2 regions of the Pantoea sp. PvP021 genome follow, and region 1 is predicted to be linked to the other one. Evidence: predicted binding sites of a transcription regulator. Region 1 holds the regulator's gene; the other holds the start of a gene.
What was found. The regulator CRP, encoded in region 1, controls carbon source genes, mostly activating them, when cyclic AMP is high. The targets are predictions, from matches to a motif close to ATGTGANNNNNNTCACAT.
Positions count from the first base shown of each region.

Region 2: ACVKSX_RS22125 (CdaR family transcriptional regulator) is a predicted target of CRP. The motif match lies at 5,508-5,525, and genes of this name have one in related genera.

Region 1 is NZ_JBSRXX010000005.1:215,820-223,124, reverse strand. Features, by position in the region: gene tauA (taurine ABC transporter substrate-binding protein) at 1-218, opposite strand, end outside; gene ACVKSX_RS15660 (LacI family DNA-binding transcriptional regulator) at 455-1,435, shown strand; gene ACVKSX_RS15655 (LysE family translocator) at 1,437-2,039, opposite strand; gene ACVKSX_RS15650 (hydrolase) at 2,097-3,113, shown strand; gene ACVKSX_RS15645 (YheU family protein) at 3,118-3,336, shown strand; gene ACVKSX_RS15640 (phosphoribulokinase) at 3,398-4,267, shown strand; gene ACVKSX_RS15635 (OsmC family protein) at 4,601-5,005, opposite strand; gene crp (cAMP-activated global transcriptional regulator CRP) at 5,309-5,941, shown strand; gene ACVKSX_RS15625 (YccS/YhfK family putative transporter) at 5,999-7,305, shown strand, end outside.
Region 2 is NZ_JBSRXX010000012.1:98,579-105,883, forward strand. Features, by position in the region: gene erpA (iron-sulfur cluster insertion protein ErpA) at 37-384, shown strand; gene ACVKSX_RS22100 (hypothetical protein) at 415-666, opposite strand; gene btuF (vitamin B12 ABC transporter substrate-binding protein BtuF) at 790-1,584, opposite strand; gene mtnN (5'-methylthioadenosine/S-adenosylhomocysteine nucleosidase) at 1,577-2,275, opposite strand; gene dgt (dGTPase) at 2,368-3,858, shown strand; gene degP (serine endoprotease DegP) at 3,993-5,438, shown strand; gene ACVKSX_RS22125 (CdaR family transcriptional regulator) at 5,623-6,780, shown strand; gene ACVKSX_RS22130 (DUF3461 family protein) at 6,841-7,233, opposite strand.

The DNA.
Region 1 (7,305 bases):
ACGTCACCGGACGCCATCGCACGTAATACCCCGGCGCCGCTGTCAAATTTGCGCCAGTCAACGCTGGCCCCGCTCTCTTTCGCAAAGCTGTTGTCAGCCTGCGCCACTTTCGCCGGCTCAGCCGAGGTCTGGTAAGCCACGGTGACATTGACCGCATCAGCCCGAAACGCCAGCAGCGCCAGCGCTGCGGCTAAAAAAGTTAAACGTGTTGCTGCCATGATCACTACCCCACCGTTTTTATAGTGGAGGCAGTGTCTCTGCGCGCTATAGTTTCATAAAGGAATTAAAAATTATCCCTAATAGAAATAAGTTCTTAGATCACTATCTGCAAAACTAAGTCAAAAATCGCAAATGCTGAAAATAGCTAAAGTAAGCAAAAATGTCAGGCGCTCACATTGTCCCTGTGCTATTCATATGCGTTCCCAATTATTGCCTGTTAAGGTTTCTGAATCCGATGTCGATCGAGAAAGTCGCTCAGCTGGCTGGCGTCTCCAAAGCCACGGTATCGCGGGTTCTCAACGCGCATCCCGGCGTGAAGCCCGATACGCGTGAGAAAGTTCTGGCGGCAATCTCTGCCTGCGACTATCAGCCCAACTTACTGGCGCGTCAGCTGCGTACGTCGCAAAGCAACATGCTGCTGGTGCTGATCTCGGATATCACCAATCCCTTCTGTTCACGCGTGGTTCAGGGCATCGAGGCCGAAGCGGAACTGCACGGCTATCACATCCTGCTCTGTAACTCCGCCTCGCAGCTCCAGCGTGAAGCCGCTTATCTCTCCCTGCTGACCGGAAAAGTGGTCGATGGCGTAATTACGATGGATGCGGCCTCCGGTTTACAGGATTTGCAGGCGCTCATCGCCGGTGCGCCCTGGGTGCAGTGCTGCGAATTTGATCCGGATATCCCCGCCTCCTCGGTCAGCATTGATCACCTTGAAGCCGCGCGCGACACCGTCCATTACCTTGCCGGTAAAGGGCGTAAACGCATCGGGCTGATCAATGGCGACATGCGTTACCTTTACTCGCATCATCGTGAAAAGGGCTACCGGCAGGCGATTGAGGAGCTGGGGTATGTCTGGTCCGGCGTCTCCTACACTTACGAAATCTCCTGTGAGGCGGGCAGTCAGGGGCTAAGGGAGTTGATGGCGCTGCCGGAACCGCCGGATGCGGTGTTTGCGGTTTCAGATGTGCTGGCGGTAGGCGTGGTGCATGCGGCGCTGGAAGCGGGTCTGCGCGTGCCGGAAGATCTGGCGGTGGTCGGGTTTGATGGCGTGTCGTTTACCCGCAGCCTGAATCCGCCGCTGACGACCATCGAGCAGCCGATGAACCAGCTGGGCGCGCGTAGCGTGCAATTGCTGCTGCAGAAGATCCGCAATCCTAATGCGCCAGTCATCCGCGAGGTGCTGCCCTGGACGCGCGTTGAACGCGCATCCAGCTAATTTAGTGCCAGATTAACAGCACGCAGGCGGCGGTCAGCAGCCCCATGGCGAGGTTAAAGATTTTCCAGGCGCGACGGCTGCGCAGAATGCGGCCGATCATCGCACCAAATCCCATCCAGATAACACCCGATACCAGATTAACCAGAAACATGCCGATGCTTATCGCCATCACTGAATGGCGATATGCGTCACCGGCCAGGCTGAAACTGGCGACCGCGCCCAGCGCCATCAGCCAGGCCTTGGGATTGATCAACTGCAACAATCCGCCCTGCCAGAAGGGCATCGGCGCATCCGGCGCCTGATCGGTTTCCAGCTTCTCATAACTGGCGGTAGCGATTTTCCATGCCAGCCAGAGCAGATAGAGGCTACCGGCGATTTTCAGCACCAGGTGCAGCGAAGGATAGAGCAGGATCAGCCCGCCGACGCCAAAGGCCACCATCAGCAGCATCACCTGCATCCCGATCATGATGCCAATCATCAGCGGAATGGTGCGCATAAAGCCAAAATTAGCGCCCGAGGCAGTGAGTAACATATTATTAGGCCCGGGCGTAATGGCCGCGACCCAAAGAAATCCCAACATTGATAAGAAAAGACTCAGTTCCATGGCAATCGGGTACTCCTTACCCTGCAAGAAAAAACTTATCGAAGCTAACAGTGTGATATGGAACAGACAAGCTTTTACCACATGAAATTTACCGGACCGGAAAACGAGCACTTCACGCCTCCTGAGAGTCTGCGTAACGCGCACCTGCAGACCCTGCTGCCGCGCCTGCTACGTCGTCGTATCACGGGCGATCCCCACTGGCAACGTCTCGACCTGCCGGATGGCGACTTCGTCGATCTCGCCTGGAGTGAAGATCCGCAGTTCGCGCAGCATAAACCGCGCGTGGTGCTGTTTCATGGGCTGGAGGGCAGTTTTCACAGCCCCTATATTCATGGACTGATGGCGATCTGCCGCGCGCGCGGCTGGCTGGCGGTGGTGATGCATTTTCGCGGCTGCAGCGGCGAACCGAATCGGCTCAACCGCATCTATCACTCCGGCGAAACCGAAGATGCCCGTTTTTTTCTGCACTGGCTGCGCACCCGCTGGGGCCGCGTACCCACCGCCGCGGTCGGTTTCTCGCTGGGCGGTAACATGCTGGGCTGCCTGCTGGGCCAGCAGGGCGCAGCCGCTGAGGTAGACGCGGGCGTCATTGTCTCCGCTCCGCTGCTGCTGGAGCCCTGTAGCCTAAAACTGGAACGCGGCTTCTCACGCGTCTATCAATACTATTTGCTGGCGCAGCTCAAGAAAAATGCCCGCCGCAAACTGCACGCCTGGCCGGATACGCTGCCGGTCAATCTGGCGCAGCTGAAAGCGCTACGTCGACTGCGCGATTTTGATGATGCCATTACCGCCCGCGCCCACGGTTTTCTGGATGCGGCCGATTACTATCATCGTGCCAGCGCCATGCCCTGGCTGAAGCACGCAGAGAAACCGCTGCTGATCATTCACGCCAAAGATGATCCTTTTATGAGTGATGAGGTGATCCCGCACAGCAGCCAATTATCTGCCACTATTACTTATCAACTGACACCACACGGCGGCCATGTAGGTTTTGTTGGTGGGACATTACGCCAGCCTGAAATGTGGCTGGAACAGCGTATCCCCCAGTGGATCGCCCCTTTTCTGGATAACTGATCTCGTGATTATTCCCTGGCAACAGGTCTCACCTGAGACCCTTGAAAATCTGATTGAAACCTTTGTGCTGCGCGAAGGCACGGACTATGGCGAGCAGGAACGCAGCCTGATCGACAAGGTGGCCGATGTGCGACGTCAGCTGGAAACGGGTGAAGTGGTGCTGGTGTGGTCGGAACTGCACGAATCGGTCAATATCATGCCGCGCAAAGAATTTCGTGGCTGATGCACCCAACGGCATTTCGTGTTAACAATGCCTATTGCCCGACCTCACAGGGAGCTTTTCTATGTCTGCACGTCATCCCATTATCGCGGTGACTGGTTCCAGCGGCGCAGGGACCACCACCACCAGCGTGGCGTTTCGCAAAATCTTTCAGCAGCTCGATCTTCATGCGGCGGAGCTGGAAGGTGACAGTTTTCACCGCTTTACCCGCCCTGAAATGGATATGGCGATTCGTAAGGCGCGCGATTTAGGACGTCATGTCAGCTACTTCGGCCCGGAAGCCAATGACTTTGGCCTGCTGGAGCAGAGCTTTAAAGAGTATGGTCAGAGCGGACAGGGCCAGTCGCGTAAATATCTGCACACCTACGATGAAGCGGTGCCGTGGAATCAGGTGCCCGGCACCTTTACGCCGTGGCAACCGCTGCCGCAGAACACCGATATTCTCTTCTACGAAGGGCTGCACGGCGGCGTGGTAACGGCGCAGCACAACGTAGCAGAACAGGTTGATCTGCTGGTTGGCGTGGTGCCGATTGTGAACCTGGAGTGGATTCAGAAGCTGGTGCGCGACACCGGCGAGCGCGGCCATTCACGTGAAGCGGTCATGGATTCGGTGGTGCGCTCGATGGAAGATTACATCAACTTCATCACACCACAGTTCTCACGCACTCACCTCAACTTTCAGCGCGTCCCGACGGTCGATACCTCAAACCCGTTCGCTGCCCGCGCTATTCCGTCACTGGATGAGAGCTTTGTGGTGATCCACTTCCAGGCGCTGGAAGATATCGACCTCCCCTACCTGCTGGCGATGCTGCAGGGCTCGTTTATCTCGCACATCAATACGCTGGTGGTGCCTGGCGGCAAAATGGGTCTGGCGATGGAGTTGATTATGGGCCCACTGGTGAAGCGGCTGATGGAAGGCAAACGAATAGAGTAAGAGGCCAAAAGGGCCTTTCCAGACTAATGCCAATGCCAATGCCAATGCAGGATGAATCTGACAGCAGCGAAAAAGCTTAACACGCTGGGAACCGGGTCAGAAGAGGAAAGCGTCCCGCGCCTGGGACAAAAACGCCGGGAGCGTTTTTGAACAACGCAACGCGTTGGCCCGGCTACGGGCGCACCTCAGGGATGAGGTGCGTAATCGCGCGGGCCGAGCGGCCAGGGATTGGCTTAAGCGACTTTCCGATCTGACCCGGTTCCCAGCGCAGGCACAGTCTGACAGCAGAGCACGACAGATTTTGCCCGCGACCTTAAAAGATCCCTGCGGGTACTAAAGTTCGATCACTTCATAGCTATGCGTAATGTTGACGCCTTTACCCAGCATGATGGCCACAGAGCAATATTTTTCAGCAGAAAGATCCACAGCGCGTGAGACCGCTTTATCCTGGAGGGCTTTACCACTCACGATAAAATGCAGGTTGATGTGCGTAAAGATTCGCGGCGCCTCTTCACGACGTTCTGAGGTCAGTTTTACTTCACAATCAGCCACATCGTTTCGGCCTTTTTGCAGAATTGATACCACGTCAATCGCGCTGCATCCGCCCGCCGCCATCAGCACCATCTCCATTGGGCTGGGCGCTTTATCACCCGAATTTCCATCCATCAGTATCTGATGGCCGGATGAGGATTCTCCGAGGAATGTCAGCCCTTCTACCCATTTCACTCTTGCCTGCATGATTTTTGCTCCGGAATACGCTGTTTTGTCGCCAGAGTACGCTTTCGCCTGGTAAACAGCAATCCAGAGAAATCCGCCCGTAGCTGAAGCGAGACAACAGAAGACAGTCGGCAAAAGCTGTGCTACAAACAGTGCTGAAAATATTTTTCGTCACCCGATGACGAAGCCGGGAAGGATGATGCGCACTGCGCCTGATGCGGCCCGAATAATTTCCTGAAATGGAAACGCTTGAAGCTTTCACCGCCTGACAGGGAAAACTGCCCCCTGTATTTTGGGCACGATTACAACAGAGGATAATAGCGAATGGTTCTCGGCAAACCGCAAACAGACCCTACACTCGAATGGTTCCTGTCCCATTGCCATATTCACAAGTATCCATCCAAAAGTACGCTGATTCACCAAGGTGAAAAAGCAGAAACGCTTTACTACATCGTGAAAGGTTCCGTTGCGGTTCTGATTAAAGATGAAGAAGGCAAAGAGATGATTCTTTCCTACCTGAATCAGGGCGATTTTATTGGTGAACTTGGCCTGTTCGAAGAAGGCCAGGAGCGCAGCGCCTGGGTACGTGCGAAAAGCGCGTGCGAAGTGGCGGAAATTTCTTACAAGAAATTCCGTCAGCTGATCCAGGTTAACCCTGACATCCTGATGCGACTCTCATCGCAGATGGCGCGTCGCCTGCAGGTGACGTCTGAAAAAGTGGGTAACCTCGCTTTCCTCGACGTAACCGGACGCATTGCACAGACCCTGCTCAACCTGGCGAAGCAGCCAGATGCCATGACGCATCCCGACGGCATGCAAATTAAAATCACTCGTCAGGAAATTGGCCAGATTGTTGGTTGTTCACGTGAAACCGTGGGCCGTATTTTGAAGATGCTGGAAGATCAGAACCTGATCTCCGCACACGGCAAAACCATCGTCGTTTACGGCACCCGCTAATTCCTGTCACCCACGGCGTGATGGCAACATCACGCCGTTATTGTTTGTGTTGGGCCGATGTGGCGTCGAATTATTTACCATCCTGAAGTTAACTACGCCTTGCGGCAAACGCTGGTGCTCTGTCTGCCGGTGGCGCTGGGCTGGCTGGCTGGCGACCTGCAAAAAGGTCTGCTGTTCTCATTAGTGCCCGCCTGCTGCAACATCGCCGGTCTGGATACCCCGCATAAACGCTTCTTCAAACGCCTGATTGTTGGCGGCAGCCTGTTTGCCCTCGGCAGCTTTCTGATGCAGTGGCTTACCCTCCATGCTATTCCGCTGCCGCTGATCCTGTTTGCTATGCCCTTATTGCTCGGCGTTACCGGGGAGATCAGCCCGCTGCATGGTCGTCTGCTGCCCGGCACCCTGATTGCCGCCATCTTTACCCTGAGCCTGATTGGCCGCATGCCAATCTATGTTCCCCCGCTGCTCTATATCGGCGGCACGCTATGGTACGGGCTGTTTAACTGGTTCTGGTTCTGGCTGTGGAAAGAGCAGCCGATGCGCGAAAGCCTGAGCCTGATCTACCGCGAGCTGGCTAACTACTGCGACGCAAAATATACCCTGCTGACGCAGCTGACCGATCCGGAAAAGGCGCTGCCGCCGCTGCTGGCTCGCCAGCAGAAAGTGGTCGATCTGATTAACACCTGTTATCAGCAGATGCATATGCTGTCGGCAAGCCGCGATCACAGCCATAAACGGCTGACGCGCGCCTTTCAGGTGGCGCTGGATCTGCAGGAACATATCTCGGTCAGCCTGCATCGGCCGGAAGAGGTGCAGAAGCTGGTCGAACAGAGCCACGCCGAAGCGGTGATCCGCTGGAATGCCAAAACCATCTCGGCCCGGTTGCGGGTGCTGGCGGATAACATTCTCTATCACCAGCTACCCGATCGCTTTGCGATGGATAAACAGCTCGGCGCGCTGGAGAAAATCGCCCATCAGCATCCCGACAATCCGGTGGGTAACTTCTGCCTTTACCACTTCAACCGCATCGCGCGGGTCCTGCGCACCCAGAAACCCCTTTATCAGCGCGATCTGATGGCTGACCGCCAGCGCCGTCTGCCGCTGTTACCGGCGCTGCGCAGTTATCTCTCGTTTCGCTCATCGGCCCTGCGCACTGCCGGCCGCTTTGCGGTGATGCTGATGCTGGGCAGCGCGCTGGCGCTGTTCTTCAACATCCCCAAACCCTACTGGATCCTGATGACCATCATGTTCGTCAGCCAGAACGGCTACAGCGCTACCCGTGTCCGCATTCAGCACCGGGCGCTGGGCACTTTTGCCGGTCTGGTGATCGCGGCCGCCACGCTGCGCATGGCGGTGCCGGAGTC
Region 2 (7,305 bases), on a different contig from region 1:
GTCGTTTTCTGACCTGGGCGTTTACCGGAGTAAAACATGAGTGATGAAGTAGTAGCACTGCCGTTGCAGTTTACCGACGCCGCAGCCACCAAGGTGAAGAACCTGATTGCCGACGAAGAGAACCCGGCGCTGAAACTTCGCGTCTATATCACCGGTGGCGGTTGCAGTGGTTTCCAGTACGGCTTCACCTTTGATGACCAGATGAATGATGGCGACATGACGATTGAAAAGCAGGGCGTCTCACTGGTGGTTGATCCGATGAGCCTGCAATATCTGGTGGGCGGTTCAGTGGATTACACGGAAGGTCTGGAAGGCTCACGCTTTATCGTGACCAACCCGAATGCCAAAACCACCTGTGGCTGTGGCTCTTCCTTCAGTATCTGATAATGCAGGCCGTCATACAGACGGCCTCGTTTACCATTCTATTGTGACCAGCCGGTTACTTTGCTTCACACTTCCCTGCGATTGAATCTGGCCGTTTGTTACGCGCGGCTGCGCGCTTGCCTGTCTGCCGCAGTTGATCTGCGGTGCGGGCTGGCCGTTAGCCGTGTTGATTTCACAGCGTGAATAGATGACAAGTCTGGCGCCAATAGAGCCATTTATCGATCCTGCAAAGGCAGAACCGGCGATCGACAGCCCTATGGCCAGCAGCAGTGCTCTGGTCATATAAGGTTCCTGGTGTTTTAAAAAAGCGCCGGAGCGCTAAAAGGACGGCGAGCATACGTGGCGCGTTCGTCTCTGGTATTGATCAACGGCAAAAATCGCAGTGACTTTAATCAATTCGCTGATTTATTCATCGGGATGCAGGGCCGCACAGAGTTGCTGCGCGGCCAGCAGCAGTCGCGGGCCTGGCCGGCTAAGCCAGTCCTCGTTGATGGCAATCACCGGTACATCCAGCTGCGGTCGCCAGAACACCCGGATGTTTTCCGCCTGCTGCGCACTGCCACCCGTCACAACGGCCTGAGGATGGCGCATCAGCACCTGCTCACGGCTGACCTGCGGCCAGCTGACGCGGCTGTCAGCAAAGATGTTCCTGCCACCACATAACGTAATAATTTCATTCTGCAGCGTGGCTCTGGCGGCGGTAAACAGGGGCTGCTGACCAAATTGCAAAAAAAGCGGAACCGCAGTCAGATGAGCATAGCGCTGACGCAGCGCGGCTTCCTGCTGACGTAACTGGCGGGCAGCGCGAGTTGCCTGCTCCGGTCTGGGACTCCAGTGGCCCAGATCGGCCAGCGCCGTGAACATCTCATCCAGCGTCAGCGGATCAATCCATTTAACCGGCACGCCGAGCTGCTGTAGCTGGTCAATCTGCCGCTGCGGATTACCGCCTCGCCAGGCTAATACCAGATCCGGCTTAAGCTGCAGAATACGTTCAGCCTTGATGCCCTGCCAGTTTGCGACCTGCTCAATCTGTTTCGCCTGCGGCGGATAGTCGGACCAGGCGCTGACCGCAATCGGGGTAATCCCGGCAGCAAAGGCGAGTTCGGTAAGGTGAGGGGAGAGGGTAATCACGCGTGGCGGTGAAGCCAGCAGGCTGCCGCTCAGCAGCAGCAGCCAGCAGAGGAGTAGCGTTTTAGCCACGCGCCAGATGCGCCAGCAGGTTCTTCACCATCAGCGAAGATTGCTTCGCCGCAACGCTTAAGAACTCATCAAAGCTGAGGTGAGATTGCTTATCGGCCACGTCGGAAATGGCGCGAACGACCACAAAAGGCACCTGGAACTGATGACAGACATGGCCGATAGCGGTGGCTTCCATCTCAACGGCAATCGCCTGCGGGAACAGATTACGAATGCGCGCCAGCGGTTCGGCACCATTGATAAAGGCATCACCGCTGACCACCAGACCGCGTACGGCATTCAGATCCAGCTGCTTAATACAGGCTTCTGCAGCGGCGATAAGCTTGCTGTCTGCCACAAACGCGGCCGGACAACCCGCCATCTGACCCGGCTCATAACCAAAAGCGGTGACGTCAGCATCGTGATAACGCACTTCTTCTGACACCACGATATCACCGACGCTGAGCGACGGCGCTAAACCGCCAGCCGAACCGGTGTTGATCACCACATCCGGCTTGCAGAGCTGCAGCAGCAGCGTGGTACCCAGCGCGGCAGAGGTTTTACCGATGCCAGATTTCAGCAGAGCCACCTCAACGCCCTGCAGGGTGCCGGTATAAATTTCACAACCCGCCAGCGACAGCGTTTGACGGTTTTCAATTTTGTCGCGCAGCAGTGTGACTTCCTGCTCCATCGCGCCAATAATGCCTGCTTTCATAGTGAGTTCCGCTAATGTAAAGAATCAAAATTTAGGGCATAGTCTACCATGGCATTCAGGGGATTAATTCACGAAAAAATAAGGGGTAATCCATGTCAGCGATCAATTTCAGGAAGAAGATCAGCTTCTCGCGCCCTTATAACAGCGGCAAGGAACCGGAAGGCGAATATTACATTACGCGCCATTTTGAGAGCGATCGCGGACGGATTATAAACTCCGCCGCAATCCGGCGTTTGCAGCAAAAAACGCAGGTGTTTCCGCTGGAGCGTAACGCTGCCGTTCGTTCCCGCCTGACGCATTCGCTGGAGGTGCAGCAGACCGGGCGTTACATCACCAAAGAGATCCTGCAAACCCTGAAGATGCAGGGCGGGCTGGCGCAGTATGGTCTTGATGAGCTGGAAGGCGCGTTTGAAAGTCTGATTGAGATGGCCTGTCTGATGCATGATGTCGGTAATCCACCTTTTGGCCATTTTGGCGAGGCGGCGATTAACGACTGGTTTGAAGAGAACCTCTCTGCCGAGCTGGTGGATCCGCTGGTGGCCGGCGTGGAAGGAGAAGCACAGCGTAAAGCCTTTGATCAACTCAACGCCATGATCCGCCAGGATCTCTGTCACTTTGAAGGCAATGCGCAGGCGATCCGGATGGTGCATACGCTGCTGCAACTGAATCTCAGTTATTCTCAGGTCGCCTGCATCCTGAAATATACCGCGCCTGCCTGGTGGCAGGGGGAAAAGCCCGCCGAATTTAGCGTACTCATGAAAAAGCCTGGGTTTTATCTCTCTGAGCAGGATTATATTGCCGACCTGCGTGCTGCCACCAATATGGAAGAACACCACCGTTTTCCGCTGACTTATATAATGGAAGCTGCGGATGATATCTCCTATTGTATTGCCGATTTGGACGACGCTGTAGAAAAAGATATCTTTAATGTTGAAAGTTTGTATGAGTTTCTCAATAAAGCCTGGGGGCCGTTTAAAAATAATGACGCTTTCAGCCGGACTATTGGCGAAGCCTGGCGTGAAGCCTGCAGTAAAAAACGCCGAAGCCGCAGCGATCAATTTTTTATGTCACTCCGCGTAAATGTTCAGAGCGTGCTGGTAAGCTATGCGGTGAAACGTTTTGTTGATAATCTCCCTGCTATATTCGATGGAAGTTTTAACCATGCACTACTGGAAGATGAGGGTGAAGAGGGCCGCTTACTGCAATTGTTTAAAACCGTTGCGCGCCAGCAGGTCTTTAATCATTCTGAAGTAGAGCAGCTGGAGTTGCAGGGTTACCGGGTGATTAAAGGGCTGCTGGAGATCTATCAGCCGCTGATGCGCCTTAATTACGAAGCCTTTACCACGCTGATAAATGAAGATTTCCTGCGTCAGCATCCGATCGAAACCCGGCTTTTTCATAAGCTCTCGGGTAAACACCGTAAAGCCTATTTGCATAAGATGCGTAATCTGGTTGTAGAACATAAATATCAGCGTCTGTTGTGGGAACGTTATTATCGCTTCCGGCTCATTCAGGATTATATCAGTGGTATGACCGATCTCTATGCCTGGGATGAGTACCGACGACTGATGGCGGTAGAATAAGCCGCCAATTGTAAAGAGCGCGAATAAATTTTTACTTTTGCCTTAAACTTTTAAAGGAACTTCGCGCTAAAACATTTATCTCACCTTTCGACCACAGCAATGGTCTGAACAGTAATCTTATTGAGAAACGAAAAATGAAAAAAAAGACCTTAATGTTAAGTGCGCTGGCGTTGAGCCTGAGCATGGCGCTCGCCCCTGTTACTGTTTCTGCTGCGCAAACGGCCTCTTCCGATAGCCTGCAACAGCCAAGTCTGGCACCGATGCTGGAGAAGGTGATGCCGTCTGTGGTCAGTATCAGCGTCGAGGGGACCACCACGGTGAAAACCCCGCGTATGCCGCAGCAATTTCAGCAATTCTTTGGCGACAATTCGCCATTCTGCCAGGATGGTTCCCCGTTCCAGGGTTCACCGATGTGCCAGAACGGCGACGGTGCAGGCGGTAACGGCGGCGCGCCAGTGCCTGATACCCAGCAGGAAAAATTCCGTGCTCTGGGATCGGGCGTCATTATTAACGCTGACAAAGGCTATGTAGTAACTAATAACCACGTCGTGAATAATGCCACCAAAATTCAGGTACAGCTCAGCGACGGTCGTCGCTATGACGCCAAAGTCATCGGTAAAGATCCCAGCTCTGACATTGCCCTGATTCAGCTGCAGGAAGCCAAAAATCTTACCGCAGTCAAAATCGCTGACTCTGACAACCTGCGCGTCGGCGATTATACCGTGGCGATTGGCAACCCTTATGGTCTGGGTGAAACGGTCACCTCTGGTATCGTCTCCGCGCTGGGACGCAGTGGTCTGAACGTGGAAAACTACGAAAACTTTATCCAGACGGATGCGGCCATTAACCGGGGCAACTCCGGTGGTGCGCTGGTTAACCTCAACGGTGAACTGATTGGGATTAACACCGCCATTCTGGCGCCCGATGGCGGCAACATCGGTATCGGCTTTGCTATCCCCAGCAACATGGTGAAAAACCTGACGGCACAGATGGTCGAGTTTGGTCAGGTGAAACGCGGCGAGCTGGGCGTGCAGGGGACTGAGCTGAACTCCGAGCTGGCAAAAGCGATGAAGGTCGACGCACAACGTGGTGCCTTTGTAAGCCAGGTGCTGCCAGACTCAGCGGCCGCCAAAGCCGGTATTAAGGCGGGCGACGTCATTGTCTCGATGAACGGTAAACCGCTGAGCAGCTTTGCTTCGCTGCGTGCGGAAGTGGGCTCACTTCCGGTTGGCACCACCCTGAAACTGGGGCTGCTGCGTGACGGCAAACCGGTCGATGTCTCTGTTAAGTTGCAGCAGAGCAGCCAGTCAAAAGTGCAGTCCGCGACCATCTACACCGGTATTGAAGGCGCCGATCTCAGCAATATCGAAGCGGGTACCAAAGGTGTCCGGGTTGATAACGTGAAACCGGGCAGTGCTGCGGCGCGTATCGGCCTGAAAAAGGGCGATGTGATTCAGGGCGTTAACCAGCAGGTGGTAACCAACCTGGGTGAGCTGCGCAAAGTTCTCGACAGCAAGCCGTCCGTTCTGGCGCTGAATGTGAAACGCGGCGACAGTAGTATCTATCTGCTGATGCAGTAAGCGAACAGCAACGGATGAAGAGGCGGACTGCGGTCCGCCTTTTTTATGTCCACTCTCTGCCTCCTCAGAGTGTGATGCTCACCGCAAATCCGGCAAATGACGGCCTGGCTCTGTGCAATTGCACAATGTTCTGCGTGCTGTGCATGCGTATTCTGTTTCTCCCCCTCTTTTTCAGGAGTAATGGATGGCTACCTATCACCTTGATGCCCGGCTGGCACAGGATATCGTGGCGCGCACCATGAAAATTATTGACAGCAATGTCAACGTGATGGATGCGCGGGGCCGGATTATCGGCAGCGGTGACCGGGAACGTATTGGGGAGTTGCACGAAGGTGCATTGCTGGTGCTCTCTCAGGGGCGCGTTGTCGACATCGATGAGGCCGTGGCTAAACATCTTCATGGCGTGCGGCCTGGCATTAACCTGCCGCTGCGCATTGATGGTGACATCGTCGGGGTGATCGGCCTGACCGGCGAGCCGCTGGCGCTGCGGCATTATGGCGAGCTGGTCTGCATGACCGCGGAGATGATGCTGGAGCAAGCCCGGCTGCTGCATATGCTGGCGCAGGACAGCCGTCTGCGTGAAGAGCTGGTGCTGAACCTGATCCGCAGCGATACCCTGTCGCCACAGCTGACCGAATGGGCGCAGCGGCTCGGTATCGATCTCAATCAGCCGCGTGTGGTCGCCGTGGTGGAAGTGGATAGTGGTCAGCTCGGGGTAGACAGCGCGATGTCAGAGTTACAGCAGCTGCAAACGCTGCTGACCACGCCGGAGCGGGACAATCTGATCGCGATTGTGTCACTGACCGAAATGGTGGTGCTGAAACCGGCCCTTAATGGGCATGGGCGTCACGATCAGGAAGATCATCGCCGCCGCGTAGAGCAGTTACTACAGCGGATGAAAGAGAGCGGTCATCTTCGGATGCGTATCGCGCTGGGCAACTTCTTTACCGGACCCGGCAGCATCGCACGATCTTACCGGACGGCGCGCACCACCATGATGGTGGGCAAGCAACGTATGCCCGAGGTGCGCAGCTATTTTTATCAGGATCTGGTGCTGCCCGTGCTGCTCGACAGCCTGCGGGGTGGCTGGCAGGCCAATGAGCTCGCCCGGCCACTGGCGAAGCTCAAGAGCATGGATAACAACGGCTTGCTGCGCCGTACGCTGATCGCCTGGTTCACCCACAACGTCCAGCCGAGCGCCACCGCGCGTGCGCTGTTCATTCATCGTAATACGCTGGAATACCGCCTGAACCGGATTTCTGAACTGACCGGACTGAATCTTGGCCATTTTGATGACAGGCTGTTGCTCTATGTCGCTTTGCAACTGGATGAGCAGGGCTGAAGTGCAGATTTGCGGCATAAAAAAGGCCAGCAATGCTGGCCTCTCTGGTCGGGCAGGGAATTAACGACCGTTACGGGTTAATTTTTCCAGATCCGATTCAATTTCAGTGATCTTGTGAGAAACCACGCTTTCCAGGTGACGCAGGTCATCCAGAATTTTGCGTTTCAGATCCACTTCAACCTGATCGCGCTGGCAAATCTGGTCCAGTTCATCGATGACATAACGCAGATTCGGGCTGATTTCCTGAACTTCTTTGTAGCCCTGGGTCGCGTGATCGGCAACAACCGTTTTGCGCTGGCGCGGATATTTAAATTTGACGCTCTTCGCGAAAAACTCACCTTTATCTTTGCGGAAGTAGATTTTCAGAATGTCGTTATTGGCTTCCTGACGCAGGCTATAGCGGTCAATGTCGTCCGGGTTACTGATACCTAAGCTTTTCAGATTGTCATACATAGCGTTGTTTCCATCAAAAGTGAGAAGCGCGCAGACTTGTTCATGACGTCCGTCAACTGTAGACATAAATAA